2 regions of the Dactylosporangium sp. McL0621 genome follow, and region 2 is predicted to be linked to the other one. Evidence: riboswitches for the same ligand, from Rfam matches in the RefSeq annotation. Region 2 holds a riboswitch; the other holds the start of a gene.

Region 1 (9,268 bases), 1.1 Mb from region 2:
CCAGCTCGTCGGCGCCGAAGTCGCGGTACGCGGCAACGGTGTCGGCGAGCTGTCCGGCGTCCGTGACCGGGTCGCCCCAGCCCGAACGGCCCGTGAACGCGTAGTACTCGGCCACCGCGCGCCGCGCCCGGGCGATCGACTCGGGCGAGCCCGCCGCGGCGTTGATCTGGCAGACCAGGCGCGGGCGGCCGGTGCGCCCGGCCTCGGCCCACTGGTCGTGCACGGTGCGCACGAGACCGCCGGCCCACTGCAGCGGGGCCGCGCACAGGAACCCGGCGCCGTAGCGGGCGACGCGGGCCAGGGCCGCGGGCGCGAAGCCGCCGATGAGCAGCGGCGGACCGCCGGGCGTGGCGGGGGCGGGGCCGACCGGCGTCTGCGGGTACGCCCGCCCGGCCCAGATGTGGTTCAGGTCGGCGAGCATCCGGTCCATGATCGGCCCGCGCCGGTCGATTGGCACGTCCGCGGCCGCGTGGTCGTCGTCGCGGCCGCCGATGCCGACGCCGAGCGTGAGGCGCCCGCCCGACATCAGGTCGAGCGTCGCGGCCTGCTTGGCCAGCAGCGCGGTGCCGCGCAGCGGGGCGAGCAGCACCTCGGTCTGCAGCCGGATTCGGGTGGTGGCGCCGGCCAGGGCGGCGAGGGCGACGAGCGGCTCGGGATTGTCGTAGGCGAGCCGGTCGAGCAGCGCCACGGTGGCGAAGCCGGCCGCCTCGGCGCGGCGGGCCCATTCGGGCAGCCGCGCGGGGTCGCTGATGGGCAGGCCAAGGCCAAGATCCATGATTCGGTACTCCCTGTAGGTGGGCAGCAAACAGTGCTGTCGCCACCCCCTCCCCGCGACTGCTGCGAGGTCCCGCCCCCATCTGCGACGTCCATCTCGGGGGCGGAATTCGGAGTTCCAACGCTGAGTGTACCCGACGAACAAAATTCAAATATTTACAACAATGAATCACCCACTTACCGTCCGATTCATGCGTCGTCTGCTCACCGCGCTCGCCGCGACGGCCGCCACCGTCGCGGCGCTCCTGGCCGTTCCGGCCGCCGCCCACGCCGAGTCGAACGGCGGGGTGCGCATCCTGCCCCTCGGCGACTCGATCACCGACGGCTTCAACGTGCCCGGCGGGTACCGCATCAACCTGTGGCGCGCCCTGGCCGCCGCCGGCCACCCGGCCGACTTCGTCGGCTCCCAGTTCAACGGCCCGGCCGACCTGCCCGACCACGACCACGAGGGCCACCCCGGCTGGCGCATCGACCAGGTCGACGCGAGCGCCGCCGCCTGGGTGTCCTCCACCGCGCCCCGCAGCGTGCTGGTCCACCTCGGCACCAACGACGTCATCCAGGGCTACGACCTCGGCAACGCCCCCGCGCGGCTGTCCGCGCTCATCGACCACGTGCGCGCGGCCGCGCCCGGCGCCGACGTGTTCGTCGCCTCGATCATCCCGCTGGCCGACGCCGGGCGGGAGGCGGCCGCGAACGCGTTCAACGCCACCATCCCCGGCATCGTGAACGCCAAGGGAACCAGGGTCCACTTCGTCGACATGCACGCCGCGCTGAACACCGGCGACCTCGCCGACGGGGTGCACCCGGCGCGCGCCGGCTACGACAAGATGGCCGCGCGCTGGGCCTCGGCCCTGGCCGCCGTGCCCGGCTCGGCCGGCGACGACGGGGCGCCCGCCACGCTGCCGTCCGGCTCCTACGTCTCGCTGCGGGCCACGACGGCGTGCTGCACGACGCGGTACGTGCGCCACATGAACGGCCTCGGCTACACCGAGGCGGTGTCGTCGGGCAGCGACCAGCTGCTCAAGCAGGACGCCACCTGGCGCGTGGTGCCCGGCCTGGCGGGCGGCTGCTACAGCCTCCAGTCCCGCAACTACCCGGCCTACTACCTGCGGCACCAGAACGGCCGCGCGAAGATCAGCGCCGATGACGGTACCGCCCTGATGCGCGCCGACGCGACGTGGTGCGCGCGCACGTCCCCGGGCGGGGTGCGGCTGGCGTCCTGGAACTTCCCGGGCTCCTACCTGCGCCACATCAACGCCGAGCTGTGGCTGGCCACCCCCGGCGGCGGCGCGGCCCAGGACAATGCCGGCAGCCTCGTCCCTGACATCACGTGGGCCGTTGCCGCGCCCTGGGCCCCGTAGTACGGTCGGCCCGACAACCGAATACGCGCCGCTCGACCCGCGACGGGAGAGCCCCCTTGTGACGCAAGGGGCGCCGAAGGAGCAACTCTCCCCGAGAATCTCTCAGGCCCATGTACCGCCGCGGGGAGGCAACTCTGAAAAGCCGGGACGTCGCGTCCCGCGCCCACGGTGCAAGCCGCCCCGGCGGTGAAGCTCTCAGGCATTCGATGACAGAGCGGGGAGGCCCGACCTCACTAGGAGCCTCCGTGACGCTCAGCGCGTTCGACCTGTACTCCATCGGCATCGGCCCGTCCTCGTCGCACACGGTCGGGCCGATGCGCGCCGCCCGCCGCTTCGCCGCCCGCCTGGCCGGCGACGGGCTCCTGCCGCGCACCGGCCGCGTCAAGGCCGAGCTCTTCGGCTCGCTCGGCGCGACCGGGCACGGCCACGGCTCGGCCAAGGCCGTCATGCTCGGCCTCGAGGGCGCCGACCCCGCCACCGTGGACACCGACGCCGAGGCGGGCCGCGCCGGCCGGATCGCCCTGCTGGGCGAGCACGACATCCCGTTCAGCGTCGACACCGACCTCGTGCTCCACCGCCGCCGCTCCCTGCCCGAGCACCCCAACGGCATGCGCTTCACCGCGTGGACCGAGGCCGGCGAGGAGCTGCTCACCCGCACGTACTTCTCCGTCGGCGGCGGCTTCGTGGTCGGACCGGACGGCGGCATCGCCGAGGCCGACGTCGCGGTGAAGTTCCCGTTCACGACCGGCGCCGAGCTGGTCGCCCACTGCGAGGGCCGCTCGATCTCCGACGTGATGCTGGCCAACGAGCTGTCCTGGCGCTCCGAGGCGGAGATCCGCGCCGAGCTGCTGCACATCTGGTCGGTCATGCAGGCGTGCGTGCACAGCGGCTGCACCCGCCCGGACGGCGTGCTGCCGGGCGGCCTGAAGGTGCGCCGCCGGGCGCCGCGCCTCTTTGCTAACTTAAGCGAAAAATCGGATATGTCCGATCCCCTGTACGTCATGGACTGGCTCAATCTCTACGCGCTCGCGGTCAACGAGGAGAACGCGTCCGGCGGCCGGGTCGTCACCGCCCCCACCAACGGCGCGGCCGGCATCATCCCCGCCGTCCTGCACTACTACACACGGTTCGTGCCCGGCGCCGACGACGACGGCGTGGTCCGGTTCCTGCTCGCCGCCGCGGCCGTCGGGATCATCATCAAGGGCAACGCGTCGATCTCCGGCGCCGAGGTCGGCTGCCAGGGCGAGGTCGGCTCGGCCTGCGCGATGGCCGCCGCCGGGCTGTGCGAGGCGCTCGGAGGCACGCCCGGCCAGGTCGAGAACGCCGCCGAGATCGGCCTCGAGCACAACCTCGGCCTGACCTGCGACCCGGTCGGCGGCCTGGTGCAGATCCCGTGCATCGAGCGCAACGCGATCGCGAGCGTCAAGGCGGTCAACGCGGCCCGGCTCGCGCTCAACGGCGACGGCGCGCACCACGTCACGCTGGACAAGGTCGTGCGGACCATGCGCGAGACCGGGCGGGACATGTCGGTGAAGTACAAGGAGACGGCCCGCGGCGGCCTGGCCGTCACCGTGATCGAGTGTTGATGAGAAGCTTGCGGGCATGGCGCTCGGCGTGGTGGCGAGGATCGGTCGGTTCTGCTTCCGGCACCGCTGGTCGGTGATCGGGGTCTGGCTGGTGGTGGTCGTGCTCGGCGGGCTCGCGTTCGGGCCGGTCTTCCGGGCGATCGCCGACCCCACCAACCCCAAGCACGTCGAGGCGATCGACGGGCTGGACGCCGTCGCGACCGGCAACGACTCCAGCGGCACGGTCATCGGCCTCGTCGACCACGTCGACCCGCAGGCCCCCGCGGTCCGCACCGCCGTCGACGCCGCGGCCGCCGACCTCGGCCGCTCGGCCGGCGTGACCACGGTGGCCACCCCGTTCTCCGTGCCCGCCGGACCGGCCGCCGCCTACGTGGCCGGCGACCGGCAGGCCCTGCTCATCGTCGTCACCCTCGCCAAGCTCGAGACCGGCGAGCGCGACGGCGTGCTGGCGACGCTGCGCACCCGGCTGCACCGGGTCGACGCCGATCTCGCGGCGGCCGGTGTACCGCAGGCCACGGTCGAGGTCGGCGGCAACCCGGCCCTCAACGCCGACGTGCGCGGCGCGCAGAAGGCGGACCTCGGCCGCGCCGAGCTGGTCTCGCTGCCGCTGACCCTGATCGTGCTCGTGTTCGTCTTCGGCGGCCTGGTCGCGGCCGGCCTGCCGGTGCTCGCCGCGGTGGTGTCCGTGGCCGCGGCCATGCCGCTGCTGTGGGCGTTCAGCCGGGTCACCGACCTCGACCAGAACGTCGTCACCGTGGTCACCCTGCTCGGCCTCGGCCTGTCGATCGACTACGGGCTGCTGCTCGTGGCCCGCTACCGGGAGGAGGTCGCGGCCGGCTTCGAGCCGCCGGAGGCGATCGGCCGCGCCTGGGCGACCGCCGGGCGCACCATCTTCTTCAGCGCGCTCACCGTCGCCGCGGCGCTGTCCGGCCTCATGATGTTCTCGGTCCACCAGCTCGGCGCCCTCGGCGCGGGCGGGGTGTCGATCGCGGTCGTGGCGATGCTCACCGCGCTGACCTTCACCGCCGCGCTCATCGGCGTGTGCCACAAGCGGATCCGGCCCCGGGCCCGCGCCCAGCGGACCGACGAGCGCGGGTTCTTCGCGAACCTGTCGCGGATCGTCCAGCGCCGGCCGGTGCTCATCGCGCTCGGCACCACCGTGGTGCTGCTGGCCGCCGGGTCGCCGCTGCTCGGGCTCACGCTCAAGCTGCCCCGGCTCGAGGGCGTGCCGCGCAGCATCGAGTCGGCCCGCGTCGCCGACGAGCTCGGCCAGCGCTTCGGCCGCGCCTACCGGCCCGTGGTGACCGTCGTCGCCCGTACCGACGCCGGGTCGCTCGACGCGTACGCCGCCCGGTGGGCGTCCGACCCGGCCGTCGCCGGCGTGCAGCCCGCCAAGCCAGCGGGCGAGGGCGTCGCGACGGTCGACCTCGCGCTGCGCGGCGGCTCCGAGGACGAGGCGGCCCAGGGGCTCGTGCACCGGCTGCGCGCCGACCGGCCGGCCGGGGTGCAGTCGTGGGTGGTCGGCGACGCCGCGATCCTCATCGACCTGGTCGGGTTGATCGTCGACGACCTGCCGGGCGCCGTGGCCGTCACCCTCGTGGCGATGGTGCTGCTGCTGTTCGCGATGACGGGGTCGCTCGTCGTACCCGTGAAGGCCGTGCTGGCCAACGTCGTGTCCCTCGGGGCCACCTTCGGCGTGATGGTCGCCGTGTTCCAGCACGGCTGGGGCTCCGGGGTCCTGCACACGCTCACCGTCGGCGGGCTCGACCCGTTCGTGGTGGTGATCGTGTTCGCCTTCGCGTTCGGGCTCTCCATGGACTACGAGGTCTTCCTGCTCGGGCGCATCAAGGAGTACGTCGAGCGCGGCGACGACACCGACACCGCCGTGCGCCGCGGCCTGCAGCACACCGGCCGGATCATCACCTCCGCCGCGCTGCTGATGGTCGTGGTCTTCGCCTGCTTCGCCGCGGCCGACCTCGGCCAGATCGAGCAGGTCGGGCTCGGCCTGCTCACCGCGGTCGTGATCGACGCGACGGTGGTGCGCTGCCTGCTGGTACCGGCGACGATGACACTGCTCGGGCGCTTCAACTGGTGGGCCCCCGGCCCGCTGCGGCGCCTGCACGAACGCATCGGCCTGCGTGAGCACGCGCTGCCGCCCGCCCGGGAGCTGGAGACCGTCTCCGTCAATTAGGGTGGTGCTCTTCGCCTTCGCGTACTACGCGATGTGGAGCGTGTGGACGGCGTTCACCCTGTACGCGAACGTGTCGGGCATCCGCACCCGGCAGCGCTCAGCCCCTAGGCGCGCAGCGCGGCGGCCACCGGGGGTGACAGGGTCGGGGCCACGTAGTAGCGCAGCCAGTTGTCCAGCAGGGTCCGCATGCGCGCGCGGATGTCGCGGTCGGCCCAGTCCAGGGACTCCAGGAACGCGGCGTAGTCGGCCTCCGACGGGCCCAGGTGGCCCTCGGCGATGAGCTGCTTGCGGCGCACCTGGGCCAGGGCGGCCGCGATGCCCGAGGTCATCTCCGGGTGGATCTGCAGGGTCCGGGCCGTCGCGCCGATGGCCAGGGCCTCGTTGCGGTACACGCCGTAGGCCAGCTCGGCGACGGGGCCGAACTCGCTCGAGGCGGGGACGTCGTAGACCGCGTCCACGTGCGAGGTGAAGACGTCGAAGGCGTCGGGCAGGCCGCGGAACAGCGGGTCGAGGCGGCCCGCGGGCGTCAGGGTCAGCGTCTCGATGCCGAAGCGGCGGCCCTGGTGGCCGGTCTTCGAGATCGCCCCGGCGACCTCGGCCTTGGCCTGGTGGGACCAGCAGATGTGCAGCTCCGGCACGCCCTTGCGCTGGGCCGCGGCCAGGAACTCCTTCACCCGCCGGATCCACGGCAGCTCCTCGTAGGAGGAGTGCCCGGAGCCGCCGCCGATGATGGCGTGGGCCTCGATCGTGTCGGGCAGCGCCTCGCCGTCGGCGACGTTCACGCAGTGGATCTGGTCGGCGTCCAGGCGGGTGACCTCGGCGATCCAGTCGCGGTACGGCGTGAGCCCCATCTCCCGTACCGGCGCCTGCTCCTGCGTGTTCAGGAAGAGCAGGCGGCACCGCTGGCGGACGTGCAGCGGGCGCCGGGCGCCGCCGACTCGGGCGGCGCGGTGGTCGATGGCTGGGGCCGTCATGGCTGGGCATCGCTCCCGGGAAGACGATCGGCTGGATCTGGCCGATTGTGGAGCATAGCGTGACGGCCGCGCGTCGGTTCTCACAAATATCCGATAACGGCTCACCCCCGGGCGAGGCCCGGCGCAGGGCCCGGCGTGGGGCCCGTCGTGGGGCCCGGCGCAGGGCCCGGCGCGAGGCCCGGCGCGAGGCCCGGCGCTCCGACCGCGCCGCCGATGCCCGGGGCGGCGAGGCGCTGGTACATCAGGGCCATACGCCGCGGCGCCTCGCGGAAGCCGCCGTCCACCCACCACACGAGCAGCCCCAGCGCCGCCCCGGTCGCGAACTCGACCACGGCGTCGACCGGCAGGTCGCTGCGCGCGGCCGCCATGTGCGGGGCCAGGTGCTCGCGCAGCAGCCCGGCGACGAGCTCGTGCAGCCGGCGCCGGAACGCGGGGCCGCCGCGGCGGCCGAAGAGCGCCGTGTAGACGGCCTGCTCGCGGTACGCGTGCTGGAACAGGGCCAGGACGGGCCGGCCGGGCTCGGGCGGCACCCCCGGCGCCATCGCCGCGAGATCGGCGCGCAACTGCGCCGCCATCTCCTCGAAGCCGGCCATCAGGAGCGCGTCCTTGTCGCGGAAGTGCGCGTAGAAGGTGGAGCGGCCCACGTCGGCGCGGTCGAGCACGTCCTGCACGGTCGTGCGCTCGTACCCCTGCTCGACGATCAGCTCCATGAGCGCCTCGCCCAGGATCCGCCGCGTCCGCCGCACCCGCCGGTCCATCGCGCGCCCCTTTCCGCACGGTTCCGCCGGTGTGTTCGGTACCGGACGCCCCCGAAGGCAGCGTAACCGAACATGGTGTTCGGAATCTTCGGCAGAGGGAGTCGTGATGGACCTGCATGAGCGGATGTTCGGGCTGGCCGGGCACGCGCGGGCGTACCACCGGATCACCGGGCCGTTCTTCGGCCGCATGTACGCGCGGATCGCCGCCGACGTCGCCGCGGCCGGGCTGCCCGAGGGTGCGCGGGTCCTCGACGCCGGCACCGGGCCGGGGCGGGTGCCGCTCGCCCTCGCGCGGGCCGTGCCCGGGCTGCGCATCGACGGCGTCGACCTGTCGCCGGAGATGGTCGCCGAGGCGCGCCGGGCCGCGGCCGCGGCGGGGGCCACGCGGGTGACGTTCACCGTCGCCGACGTGGCCGCGCTGCCGTTCATGGACGACACGTTCGACCTGATCGTGTCGTCCATGAGCCTGCACCACTGGGCCGACCCGGCGGCCGGCGTGCGCGAGCTGCGGCGGGTGCTGCGGCCGGGCGGCCGGATGTGGATCTACGACGCGCGGGTCGCGCTGCGGCGGGGCGAGGTGCCGGGGGTGCCGTCGCGCCGGGAGGCCGTGCGGACCGGACGGCTGCCGATCCGGCTCGTGGGGCGACTGGTCTATCAGGGGGTACCGTCAGGCCGTGGATCAATGCGATGAGTGCGGGTTCGCCTATGACAGCGTCGCGGCCGACGGGGTGCCCGGGCGCCTCGGCGGCCTCGCCGGCCGCTACGCCGCCGCGCTGGCCGGGGTCCCCGACGTCCGGCGCCGGCCCGCGCCGGACGTGTGGTCGGCGCTGGAGTACACCTGCCACCTCCGCGACGTGCTGCGCGTCCAGCGGGAGCGGCTCGACCTGGCCCTGCACGCCGACGCCCCCGAGTTCGCGCCGATGGGGCGCGACGAGCTCGCGGTGACGGCGGCGTACAACAGCCAGGACCCGGCCGCCGTGCTGGCCGCCCTCGCCGCCGCCGCCGACGTGCTCGCCACCGCGTTCGCGGCGCTGGGCCCGGCCGAGCTCGACCGCGTCGGCCTCTACCCGTGGCCGCAGCCGACCCCGCGCACCCTGCTGTGGCTGGGCCGGCACACCGTCCACGAGGGCGAGCACCACCTCATGGACATCCACCGGGCGGGCCCCCGCTAGGGGCTGTGTCGAAGTGGGGTCGGAGCGAGGCGAGGCTCAGGCGTCGGCTGGGGCCGCGCCGGGCGCGCCCCGATACCGGGGTTGTATCGGGGTGTGACCGCTACGGTTCCCGGCGGCGTCTGAGTCCGCCGCAGCCCGGCCATCCACTTCGATACAGCCCCTAGCTGGTGAACATGCCGGTCGCGTTGATCCATGTGCCGGTCAGGCCGCGGGCGGCCGGGGAGGCCAGGAACACGATGGTCTCGGCGATGTCGGCCAGCCGTGGCGAGCGGCGCAGCATGCGCAGGCCGTCGAGGCTCGCGTGGATGCCCTGCAGCGCGTTGTCGTCGATGCCCGCGTTGACGGTCTGCAGCTTCTCGATCGTCAGCGTCTCGAGGATGCCGGCGACCCAGATGCCCAGCACGCGCACGCCCTGGGGCCCCAGCTCCAGCGCGAGGTTGCGCACGAGCGTG
Region 2 (9,268 bases):
GAACTCGCCGTCGCCCGAGTGCTCCCACGCGATCGGTCGCTCGGTCAGGGCGGTCAGTTCGGTCATGACTGTCCTCAAAACGGCAAAGCAGACCCCGACAGCGTAGGCGGTGTCTGCAAACCCACAGTTGAGGGCCGTCACAGTCACCCCGGATTCCGTCCGCGGACCGATAGCGTCGACAGCGTTATGCGCCGCTACCTCATGTGGAGCGTCGGGCTCCTCGCGTACATCGTTGCCGTCTTCCACCGCTCCTCGCTCGGCGTCGCCGGGGTCGAGGCCGCCCAGCGTCTCGGCGTCGGGACTGCGCTGCTGTCGATGCTCTCCGTGGCCCAGCTGGCGGTGTACGCGGGCATGCAGATCCCGGTCGGCGTGCTGCTGGACCGGTTCGGCTCCCGCCGCCTGCTCGCCGCCGGCGGTGCGCTCATGCTCGCCGGGCAGCTCGTCTTCGCCTTCGCCGGGGACATCGGCACGGCCATCGCGGCGCGGGTGCTCATCGGCATCGGTGATGCGATGACCTTCATCAGTGTGCTGCGGATCGTGGCGATGTGGTTCCCGCCGCGCCGCAACCCGCTGATGGTGCAGCTGACCGGCATGGTCGGCCAGCTGGGGGCGCTTTCCTCGGCGGTACCGCTGGTGCTCCTGCTGCACCACGCCGGCTGGACGGCGACGTTCCTCGGCGCGGCCGGGCTCGGGGCCGCGGCCGTGCTGCTGGTCGTGACCGCGCTGCGGGACCAGCCGGTGCGCGCCGAGGAGCGGGAGGCGCCGCGGCGCGAGCTGGGGCTGAAGCACTCGTGGGAGCACCCGGGCACGCGGCTGGGGCTGTGGACGCACTTCGTGACCGGGTTCTCGGGTTCGGTGTTCGCGCTGCTGTGGGGGTACCCGTTCCTGACCCAGGGCGAGGGCCTGGACCCCGGCGTCGCGGCGGTCCTGCTGTCCCTGCTCACCGTCGGCGGCATCGTGCTCGGGCCGGTGGTCGGGCACTTCTGCGGGCGGCTGCCGTACCACCGCTCGACCCTCGTGCTGGCGATCGTCGGCTCGTCCGCGCTGGCCTGGACCGCGGTGCTGGTGTGGCCGGGGCGGGCGCCGCTGTGGCTGCTGACGGTGCTCGTGCTGGTGCTGACGATCAACGGGCCCGGCTCGATGATCGGCTTCGACTACGCGCGCTCGTTCAACCCGGCCGACCGCATCGGCGGGGCGACCGGGATCGTGAACGTGGGCAGCTTCGCGGCGTCGATCGTGCTCATCGTCTCGATCGGGGTGCTGCTGGACGTGCAGACCGCGCCTGGGGCCGAGCACCCGTCGCTTGGCGCGTTCCGGTGGGCGTTCGCGGTGCAGTACCTGCTGTGGACCGTCGGCGCCGTCCAGGTCTACCGGTACCGCCGCACGACGCGCCGGAGGGTCGCGGCCGAGGACGTGGCCCTGGCCACGGCGTAAAGCTCGACACGCCGCCGGGCCGCGGCCGAAGACGTGGCCCTGGCCACGGCGTAAAGCTCGACACGCCGCCGGGCCGCGGCCGAAGACGTGGCCCTGGCCACGGCGTAAAGCTCGACACGCCGCCGGGTCGCGGCCGAAGACGTGGCCCTGGCCACGGCGTAAAGCTCGACACGCCGCCGGGCCGCGGCCGAAGACGTGGCCCTGGCCACGGCGTAAAGCTCGACACGCCGCCGGGCCGCGGCCGAAGACGTGGCCCTGGCCACGGCGTAAAGCTCGACACGCCGCCGGGTCGCGGCCGAAGACGTGGCCCTGGCGGCGGCGTAAGAGCTCAGGAACCGCGAAGGGCCCGTTTGATGGGGGCCGCCTTCGCCGCGGCCTCGGCGACCTCGGCGGCCGGGTCGCTGTCCCAGACGATGCCGCCGCCGGCCCACAGGTGCGCGCGACCGTCCGCGACCGCCACGGTCCGGATCGTGAGGCCGAGGTCGATCTCGACGCGGCCGTACGGTGCCCCCGGGCCCGGCGCGCCGTGGCCGATCCAGCCGCAGGCGCCCATGCTCGGGCCGCGGCCGACCGGCTCCAGGCGCGTCGCGACCTCGATCGCGGCCCGCTTCGGCGCGCCCGTCACGGAGCCGCCCGGCCAGACCGCGGCCAGCAGCTCGGCCAGGCCGACGCCCGCTGCCGGCCGGGCGCTCACCGTCGACTCGGCCTGCCACAGCCCGGACCAGCGGCGCAGGGCGAACAGCTCGTCGACCCGCACGGAGCCGACCTCGGCGACGCGGCCCAGGTCGTTGCGTTCGAGGTCGACGATCATCACGTGCTCGGCGCGTTCCTTGGCCGAGGCGAGCAGGTCGGCCCGGCCCTCCGGCGTGGCCGGGCGGGTGCCCTTGATGGGGCGGGTCACCGCGCGGCCGCCGGCCACCGCGACCAGGGTCTCCGGGCTGGCCGAGGCGAGCCACCAGCGGTCGCCGCGCAGTACTCCGCCGTAGCGGGCGCCCGGCAGGGCGGCGACGCGGGCCAGGGCCGGGCCCGGGTCGCCGGGGAACGGGGCGCTCGCGTGGCCGACGAGGTTGACGACGTACACGTCGCCGCGGGCGATGGCCGCGCGGACGCCGTCGACGGCGGCGGCGTGCTCCGCCTCGGTCCAGCTCGGCGCCCAGGGGCCGATCCCCGAAGGCGGGGCGGTCGCCGAGTCGCGCCCGCCGGAAGAAGTCGCAAATCCGGCCAAGGCCCTCGAACCCGGACGACCCGGCGGTGGAACGTTCACGGAGCCAGGTGACGGAAAGCCGACAGATCGCGCCGCGCTCCCGGCCCGGGGTGAGCGCCGCGGGCCGTGGGAGTACGCGATCGCCACAAGATCCGGCACGGAGGGTGTCGGCGAGGGTGTTACCGAGGGTGGCGACAGGAGGACCGAAATCCCACAGGTGAACGCATCGGTGACGGTGGGTGACGCCGAAATGTCGGCGACATTTACGCCGTGCAACGCGGCGAACTCGGTAAGTAATTGAAGTGGGTCTCCACCGTCCCGCGCGTACCATTCAACCCGGGAGCGCTCCCAGTTGCGCCCCCGACACGCGTCGGGTAGCCCGGGCGGATGAAGATCCACAGTCCCGGGCGCGTACCGGACAACCGGTCCTAGTGTGCTCATACGAAGGGTGGATTATCCCCAAGTTGTGCCGTCACATGTTCGGAATAGTGTCGTTGGCCGTAGTAGCGTGCATCACTGGTCATGTGAAGAACCACACAGGCCTCAACTGAACCTCTCAAATCGGAGACCCCCGATGCTCTGCCAGCACCAGCCCTCCTGTCCCACCGCCGAAGACATCGACCGCGAAGCCGCCCGCGTCGCCGCGAGCCACCCCGAACAGGGCTGGAGCCTCCTCTGCAACGGCGTGATCGTCTTCGAGGACACCGGCGAGCTTCTGCCCGATTGCTCCGTGATCGAGCCGCACCGCGGCTGGGCGCCGCACACCCTCGTGGGCGCCGCGCCGCGGTAACAGTCCGTAGCTACGGGGAGATTACTCTTCGTAAGCGGAGGCCGGGGGACACGCGCAGACGAGGTTCCGGTCGCCGTAGCTGTCGTCGATCCTGCGCACCGGCGGCCAGTACTTCGCCTCGCGCGCCGCGGCGCTCGGATACGCCGCCACCGACCGCGAGTAGGCGTGCGACCACTCGTCGGCCGTGACCACCTCCGCCGTGTGCGGGGCGTGCACGAGCGGGTTGTCGCCGGCCGGCCATTCGCCCGCCGCCACCCGGTCGATCTCCCCCTTGATCGCGATCATCGCGTCGCAGAACCGGTCCAGCTCCCCCAGGTCCTCGCTCTCGGTCGGCTCGACCATGAGCGTCCCGGTCACCGGGAACGACATCGTCGGGGCGTGGAAGCCGTAGTCGATGAGCCGCTTCGCCACGTCGGCGACCGTCACGCCGCTGGCCCGCGTGATCCCCCGCAGGTCGAGGATGCACTCGTGCGCCACGAGGTGCTCCGCCCCGCTGTACAGCACCGGGTAGTGCTCGCGCAGCCGGGCCGCCACGTAGTTGGCCGCCAGCACCGCGACCGCCGTCGCCTTCGCCAGGCCGTCGGGGCCCATCAGCCGCAGGTACGCCCACGGGATCGGCAGGATGCCGGCCGAGCCGAACGGCGCCGCCGACACCGGGCCGACCGGCGCGTCGGCGCCCAGGAACGGGTGCGAGGGCAGGAACTTGGCCAGGTGGGCGCGGACCGCGACCGGGCCGACGCCGGGGCCGCCGCCGCCGTGCGGGATGCAGAAGGTCTTGTGCAGGTTGAGGTGCGACACGTCGGCGCCGAACTTGCCGGGCTTGGCGAAGCCGAGCAGCGCGTTGAGGTTCGCGCCGTCGACGTAGACCTGCCCGCCGGCCTCGTGGACCTTCCCGCACAGCTCGGAGATGCCGGTCTCGTACACCCCGTGCGTCGACGGGTACGTGACCATGATGGCGGCCAGGCGGTCCCGGTGCTGCTCGATCTTGCGGTCCAGGTCGGCGAGGTCGACGTTGCCGAGCTCGTCGCAGGCCACGACCGCGACGCGCATGCCGGCCATGACCGCGCTGGCCGCGTTGGTGCCGTGCGCGCTGGACGGGATCAGGCACATGTCGCGGCCGGTGTCGCCCCGGTCGCGGTGGTACGCCCGGATCGCCAGCAGCCCCGCGAGCTCGCCCTGCGACCCGGCGTTGGGCTGCAGGCTCACCGCGTCGTAGCCGGTGACCTCGCCGAGCCAGCGCTCGAGGTCGCCGATCAGCCGGCGGTACCCCTGGGTCTGCGAGACGGGCGCGAACGGGTGGACGTTGGCGAACTCGGGCCAGGTGATCGGCTCCATCTCGGTGGTCCCGTTGAGCTTCATGGTGCAGGAGCCCAGCGGGATCATGCCGCGGTCGAGCGCGTAGTCCTTGTCGGAGAGCCGGCGCAGGTACCGCAGCATCGCCGTCTCGGAGCGGTGCGTGCCGAACACCGGGTGCGTGAGGTAGGCCGACGCCCGGCGCAGGCCGGCCGGGACCGCGTCGGTCGTGTCGAGCTCGGTGACGTCGACGTGGGACAGGCCGAAGGCGGCGAGCACGTCGCGCAGGTGCCCGAAGGTCGTGGTCTCGTCGCAGGCGATGCCGACCCGGTCGGCGTCGACGCGGCGCAGGTTGATCCCGCGGGCCGCGGCCGCCTCGACGATCGGTCCGGCCTGGCCGGGTACCACCGCGGTCACCGTGTCGAAGAAGGCCCCGTGCTCGGTGGCCACCCCGCCCGCCCGCAGCCCCGCGGCGAGGCGCACCGCCATGTCGTGGGTCCGCGCCGCGATCTCACGCAGCCCGTCGGGGCCGTGGTAGACGGCGTACATGCTGGAGGTCACGGCGAGCAGCACCTGCGCGGTGCAGATGTTGCTGGTCGCCTTCTCGCGGCGGATGTGCTGCTCGCGGGTCTGCAGCGCGAGGCGGTAAGCGGGGGCGCCGGCGGCGTCGCGGGACACGCCGACCAGACGGCCGGGCAGGGTGCGCTCGAGGCCCTGGCGGACCGAGATGTAGCCGGCGTGCGGGCCGCCGAAGCCCATCGGCACGCCGAGGCGCTGGGCGCTGCCGACGGCGACGTCGGCCCCGATCGCGCCGGGCTCGCGCAGCACGCACAGGGCGAGCAGGTCGGCGGCGACGGTGACGATCGCGCCCCGCTCGTGGGCGAGCGCGATCAGGGCCTCGTGGTCGCGCACGGCTCCGGAGGCGCCGGGGTACTGCAGGTGCAGCCCGAAGAACGCCTCGGGCAGCTCCTCGGCGGCCAGGTCGAGCACGCGCACCTCGATGCCGAGCGGTTCGGCGCGGGTCCGGATGACGGCGAGGGTCTGCGGCAGCACGTCGGCGTCGACGACGTACACCTCAGATTTGACCTTGGAGGAGCGCCGGGCGAGCGTCATACCCTCCGCGGCCGCGGTCGCCTCGTCGAGCAGCGACGCCCCGGCGACGGGCAGCCCGGTCAGGTCGGCGACGACCGTCTGGAAGTTCAGCAGTGCCTCGAGCCGCCCCTGGGAGATCTCCGGCTGGTACGGCGTGTAGGCCGTGTACCACGACGGGTCCTCGAGCACGTTGCGCAGGATCACCGGCGGCGTGTGCGTGCCGTAGTACCCGAGGCCGATCATCGACACGAGCGGCCGGTTCGCCGCCGCGAGCGCCCGCAGCTCGGCCAGGACCTCGGCCTCGGACGCGGCGAGCGGCAGGTCGAGCGGCTGGTGCCAGCGGATCGAGCCCGGGATGGCGGCGGTCATGAGGTCCTCGACCGTCTCGTACCCGACGGTCTTGAGCATGCGGGCCTGCTCATCGGCGCTCGGGCCGATGTGCCGCGCGGCAAAACTGGTCATGGGCGCACTCTCTGGGTCTCGGGGCAGGGGCGGACGCGCTCCTCCCCCTCTGTCGAAGACTCCAGAGGTGCCAACCCGCAGCGGTCCTTTTGCCTGAGAGGTTCCGGGGAGGATTTGCCCCTTCGGCGCCGCTGACGTGCTCAGCGGTCTCTCCCACGCGGGTATTGCCGGCACGCCTACCCTACCAACTGTGCAGGACTTGACCATCGTGGCGAAGCACACGATCTACTCGGCGGTCGTCGGCTCCCGGGCGTACGGGCTCGACGGCCCGGCCTCCGACACCGACCGCCGGGGCGTGTTCCAGGCGCCCACCGACGCCTTCTGGTCCCTCGACAAGCCGCCCACGCACGTGGAGGGCCCGCGGCCGGAGGAGTTCTCGTGGGAGGTCGAGCGGGCCTGCACCCTGGCCCTGGCCGCGAACCCGACGGTGTGGGAGTGCCTGTCCTCGCCCCTGGTCGAGCACGTCACCGACGCCGGCCGGGCGCTGCTGGACCTGCGCCCGGCGTTCCTGTCCCGCCGCGCGGCCCACACCTACGGCGACTACGCCCGCGACCAGCTCAACAAGCTCACGTCGGTCCGCGCTCGCACCGGCGAGGTGCGCTGGAAGCAGGCGATGCACATGGCCCGCCTGCTGCGCGCGGGCGCCCACGTGCTGCGCACCGGCGAGGTCCTGGTCGACGTGTCCGCCCGGCGCGACGAGCTCCTGGCGATCCGCCGGGGCGAGCTGAGCTGGGAGGAGTTCCAGGCCCTGGCGGCCGCCCTGTCCGCCGACCTCGCCTACGCGGAGTCGGAGTCGAAGCTGCCGGAGGAGCCGGACCGCGCCGCCGTGGAGCGCTTCCTGCTCGCCTTGCGGGCCCCGGCGGCGGTACCGCGGGAGCCCGCCCCGGCCGCTCCTCCCCCGATCCCGGACGGCATCCCGGCCTGGGCCGGCGAGGTGGCCGACGAGCACCCCTACCCGCTCGCGTTCGCCACCGTGAGCGGCGCCCACCTGTACGGCTTCGCGTCCGTCGACTCGGACCTCGACCTGCGCGCGTGCCACATCCTGCCGCTGGACGAGGTGGTAGGCCTGGAGACCGGCCCCGACACGGTCGAGTCGGGCGGCGTGCGGGAGGGCATGGAGCTCGACGTGGTGAGCCAGGAGCTGGCGAAGTTCATCCGCCTGCTGCTGCGCCCGAACGGCTACGTCCTCGAGCAGCTGCTCTCCCCGCTGCTCGTGCGCACGTCGCCGCTGCACGAGCAGCTCAAGGCCCTGGCCCCGCACTGCCTGACCCCGGAGCACGCCCGCCACTACCTGGGCTTCGCCTCGGGCCAGTGGCTGCTGTACTCGAAGACGGGCGAGCTGAAGCCGGCCCTCTACACGCTGCGCGTCCTGCACACCGGCATCCACCTCATGCGCACCGGCGAGGTCGAGGCCGACCTGCGGGTGCTCAACACCCTGCCGTACGTCCCGGACCTCATCGAGGCCAAGAAGGCCGGCGAGCACCACGCCCTGCCCGAGTCCCTGGTGTCCCCGGCCCGCCTGGCCGCGGACGTGGCGAGGCTGACCGCGGAGCTGGAGGCGGCCCGGGACGCGTCGAAGCTCCCCGCGGCACCGTCGGCCGCCCCGGCCCTGAACGACCTGCTGATCCGCACCCGGCTGTCCCGATGACGGCGGCCCCGGCCGTGTACCTGATCACGGGCATCCCGGCATCGGGCAAGTCGACGGTCGCCCAGGCGCTGGCCGAGCGCCTCCCCCGCTCGGTGCACCTGCGCGGCGACGCCTTCCGCCGCATGGTCGTCAACGGCCGCGCCGACATGACGCCGGCCCCGAGCGCCGAGGCCGCCGCCCAGCTCGCCCTGCGCCACCGCCTGACCGCGGGCGCCGCCGACCCCTACCACGAGGCCGGCTTCACGGTGGTCGCGCAGGACGTGGTCCTCGGGGCCCACCTGCCGGCCATGGTCGCCGCGATCCGGGCCCGCCCCCTGTTCGTCGTCGTGCTCGCCCCCACCCCCTCCGCCGTGGCGGCCCGCGAATCGGGCCGCGCGAAGTCCGCCTACGACCCGCACGGCTGGACCGCCGCGCCGGCCCACGATCCGGGCCGCGAGTCGGACCGCCCGAAGTTCGCCTACGACCCGCACGGCCGGACCGTCGCGCCCGCCCACGAGCCGGACCGCGAGTCGGACCGCCCGAAGTCCGCCTACGACCAGCACGGCTGGACCGTCGAGTCCCTGGACGCCGAGCTGCGCGAGCGCACCCCGCGCATCGGCCTGTGGCTGGACACGTCCGACCAGTCGCCGCCCGAGACCGTCGACGCGATCCTCGCCCGGGCGCGGCCGTTCCATGACTGAGCCCCCGCAGGACCGCGCCCACCGCATCGCCGCCTTCCACGCCGGGCTGGACGGCCCCCCGTGGCGGGTGGCCGGCTGGGGCAGCGAGGCACTCCAGCGCGTCCGCTTCGAGGCCCTCACCCGCGCCGCCGGCTACGCGGGCGGCACCGTGCTCGACTGGGGCTGCGGCCCCGGCGACCTGTACTTCCACCTCCGCCGCATGAACCTCCCGTTCCAGTACACCGGCGTCGACCTGGACCCCCGCATGGTGGAGCGCGCCGCCGCCCGCGGCGTCCCCAACGTCTCCCGGCTGCCCCTGGGCGCCCCGCCCCCGGGCCGCCACGACTACGTGTTCGCCAGCGGCATCTTCCAGTTCGCCGACCCGGACGACCCGCTCTACTACCTCGACACTTTAGAACAGGCGTACGACATTTCCTGGCGGGCCGTGGCCGCGAACTTCCTCAGCGCCCAGCGCCCGGACGCCGCCCGGGCCGAGGACGAGCTGTACGCCGACCCGTCGGTCCTGGGCCGCTTCGCCGCCGCCCTGACCGACCGCTGGCGGATCGACCACGCCTACCACCCCCAGGGCGCCGACTTCACGATCGCCCTGATCCACTAGCCCGTGCCTTCCGGGCGACCGCGTCCGTGTCATCGCCCAGGCTGAACACCCGGGCGAACACGCCAGC

The links. A riboswitch is a leader RNA that binds a small molecule or an ion and turns the genes downstream of it on or off. The one in region 2 is predicted to bind glycine.
Region 1: linked by a shared signal. The riboswitch ahead of ACPPVO_RS46900 (L-serine ammonia-lyase) and the one ahead of gcvP (aminomethyl-transferring glycine dehydrogenase) in region 2 are both predicted to bind glycine.

The regions. Positions count from the first base shown of each region.
Region 1 is NZ_CP188259.1:9,895,443-9,904,710, reverse strand. Features, by position in the region: gene ACPPVO_RS46910 (LLM class flavin-dependent oxidoreductase) at 1-775, opposite strand, end outside; gene ACPPVO_RS46905 (AbfB domain-containing protein) at 966-2,135, shown strand; glycine riboswitch at 2,169-2,263, shown strand; glycine riboswitch at 2,264-2,358, shown strand; gene ACPPVO_RS46900 (L-serine ammonia-lyase) at 2,381-3,721, shown strand; gene ACPPVO_RS46895 (MMPL family transporter) at 3,738-5,912, shown strand; gene ACPPVO_RS46890 (type 1 glutamine amidotransferase) at 6,017-6,886, opposite strand; gene ACPPVO_RS46885 (TetR/AcrR family transcriptional regulator) at 6,988-7,644, opposite strand; gene ACPPVO_RS46880 (class I SAM-dependent methyltransferase) at 7,751-8,335, shown strand; gene ACPPVO_RS46875 (DinB family protein) at 8,319-8,816, shown strand; gene ACPPVO_RS46870 (SDR family NAD(P)-dependent oxidoreductase) at 8,977-9,268, opposite strand, start outside.
Region 2 is NZ_CP188259.1:8,826,709-8,835,976, forward strand. Features, by position in the region: gene ACPPVO_RS41870 (hypothetical protein) at 1-66, opposite strand, end outside; gene ACPPVO_RS41875 (MFS transporter) at 187-1,434, shown strand; gene ACPPVO_RS41880 (chorismate-binding protein) at 1,763-3,079, opposite strand; gene ACPPVO_RS41885 (DUF5999 family protein) at 3,213-3,428, shown strand; gene gcvP (aminomethyl-transferring glycine dehydrogenase) at 3,450-6,275, opposite strand; glycine riboswitch at 6,347-6,440, opposite strand; partial or broken gene ACPPVO_RS41895 (nucleotidyltransferase domain-containing protein) at 6,475-7,128, shown strand; gene ACPPVO_RS41900 (nucleotidyltransferase domain-containing protein) at 7,177-7,923, shown strand; gene ACPPVO_RS41905 (AAA family ATPase) at 7,920-8,603, shown strand; gene ACPPVO_RS41910 (class I SAM-dependent methyltransferase) at 8,596-9,201, shown strand.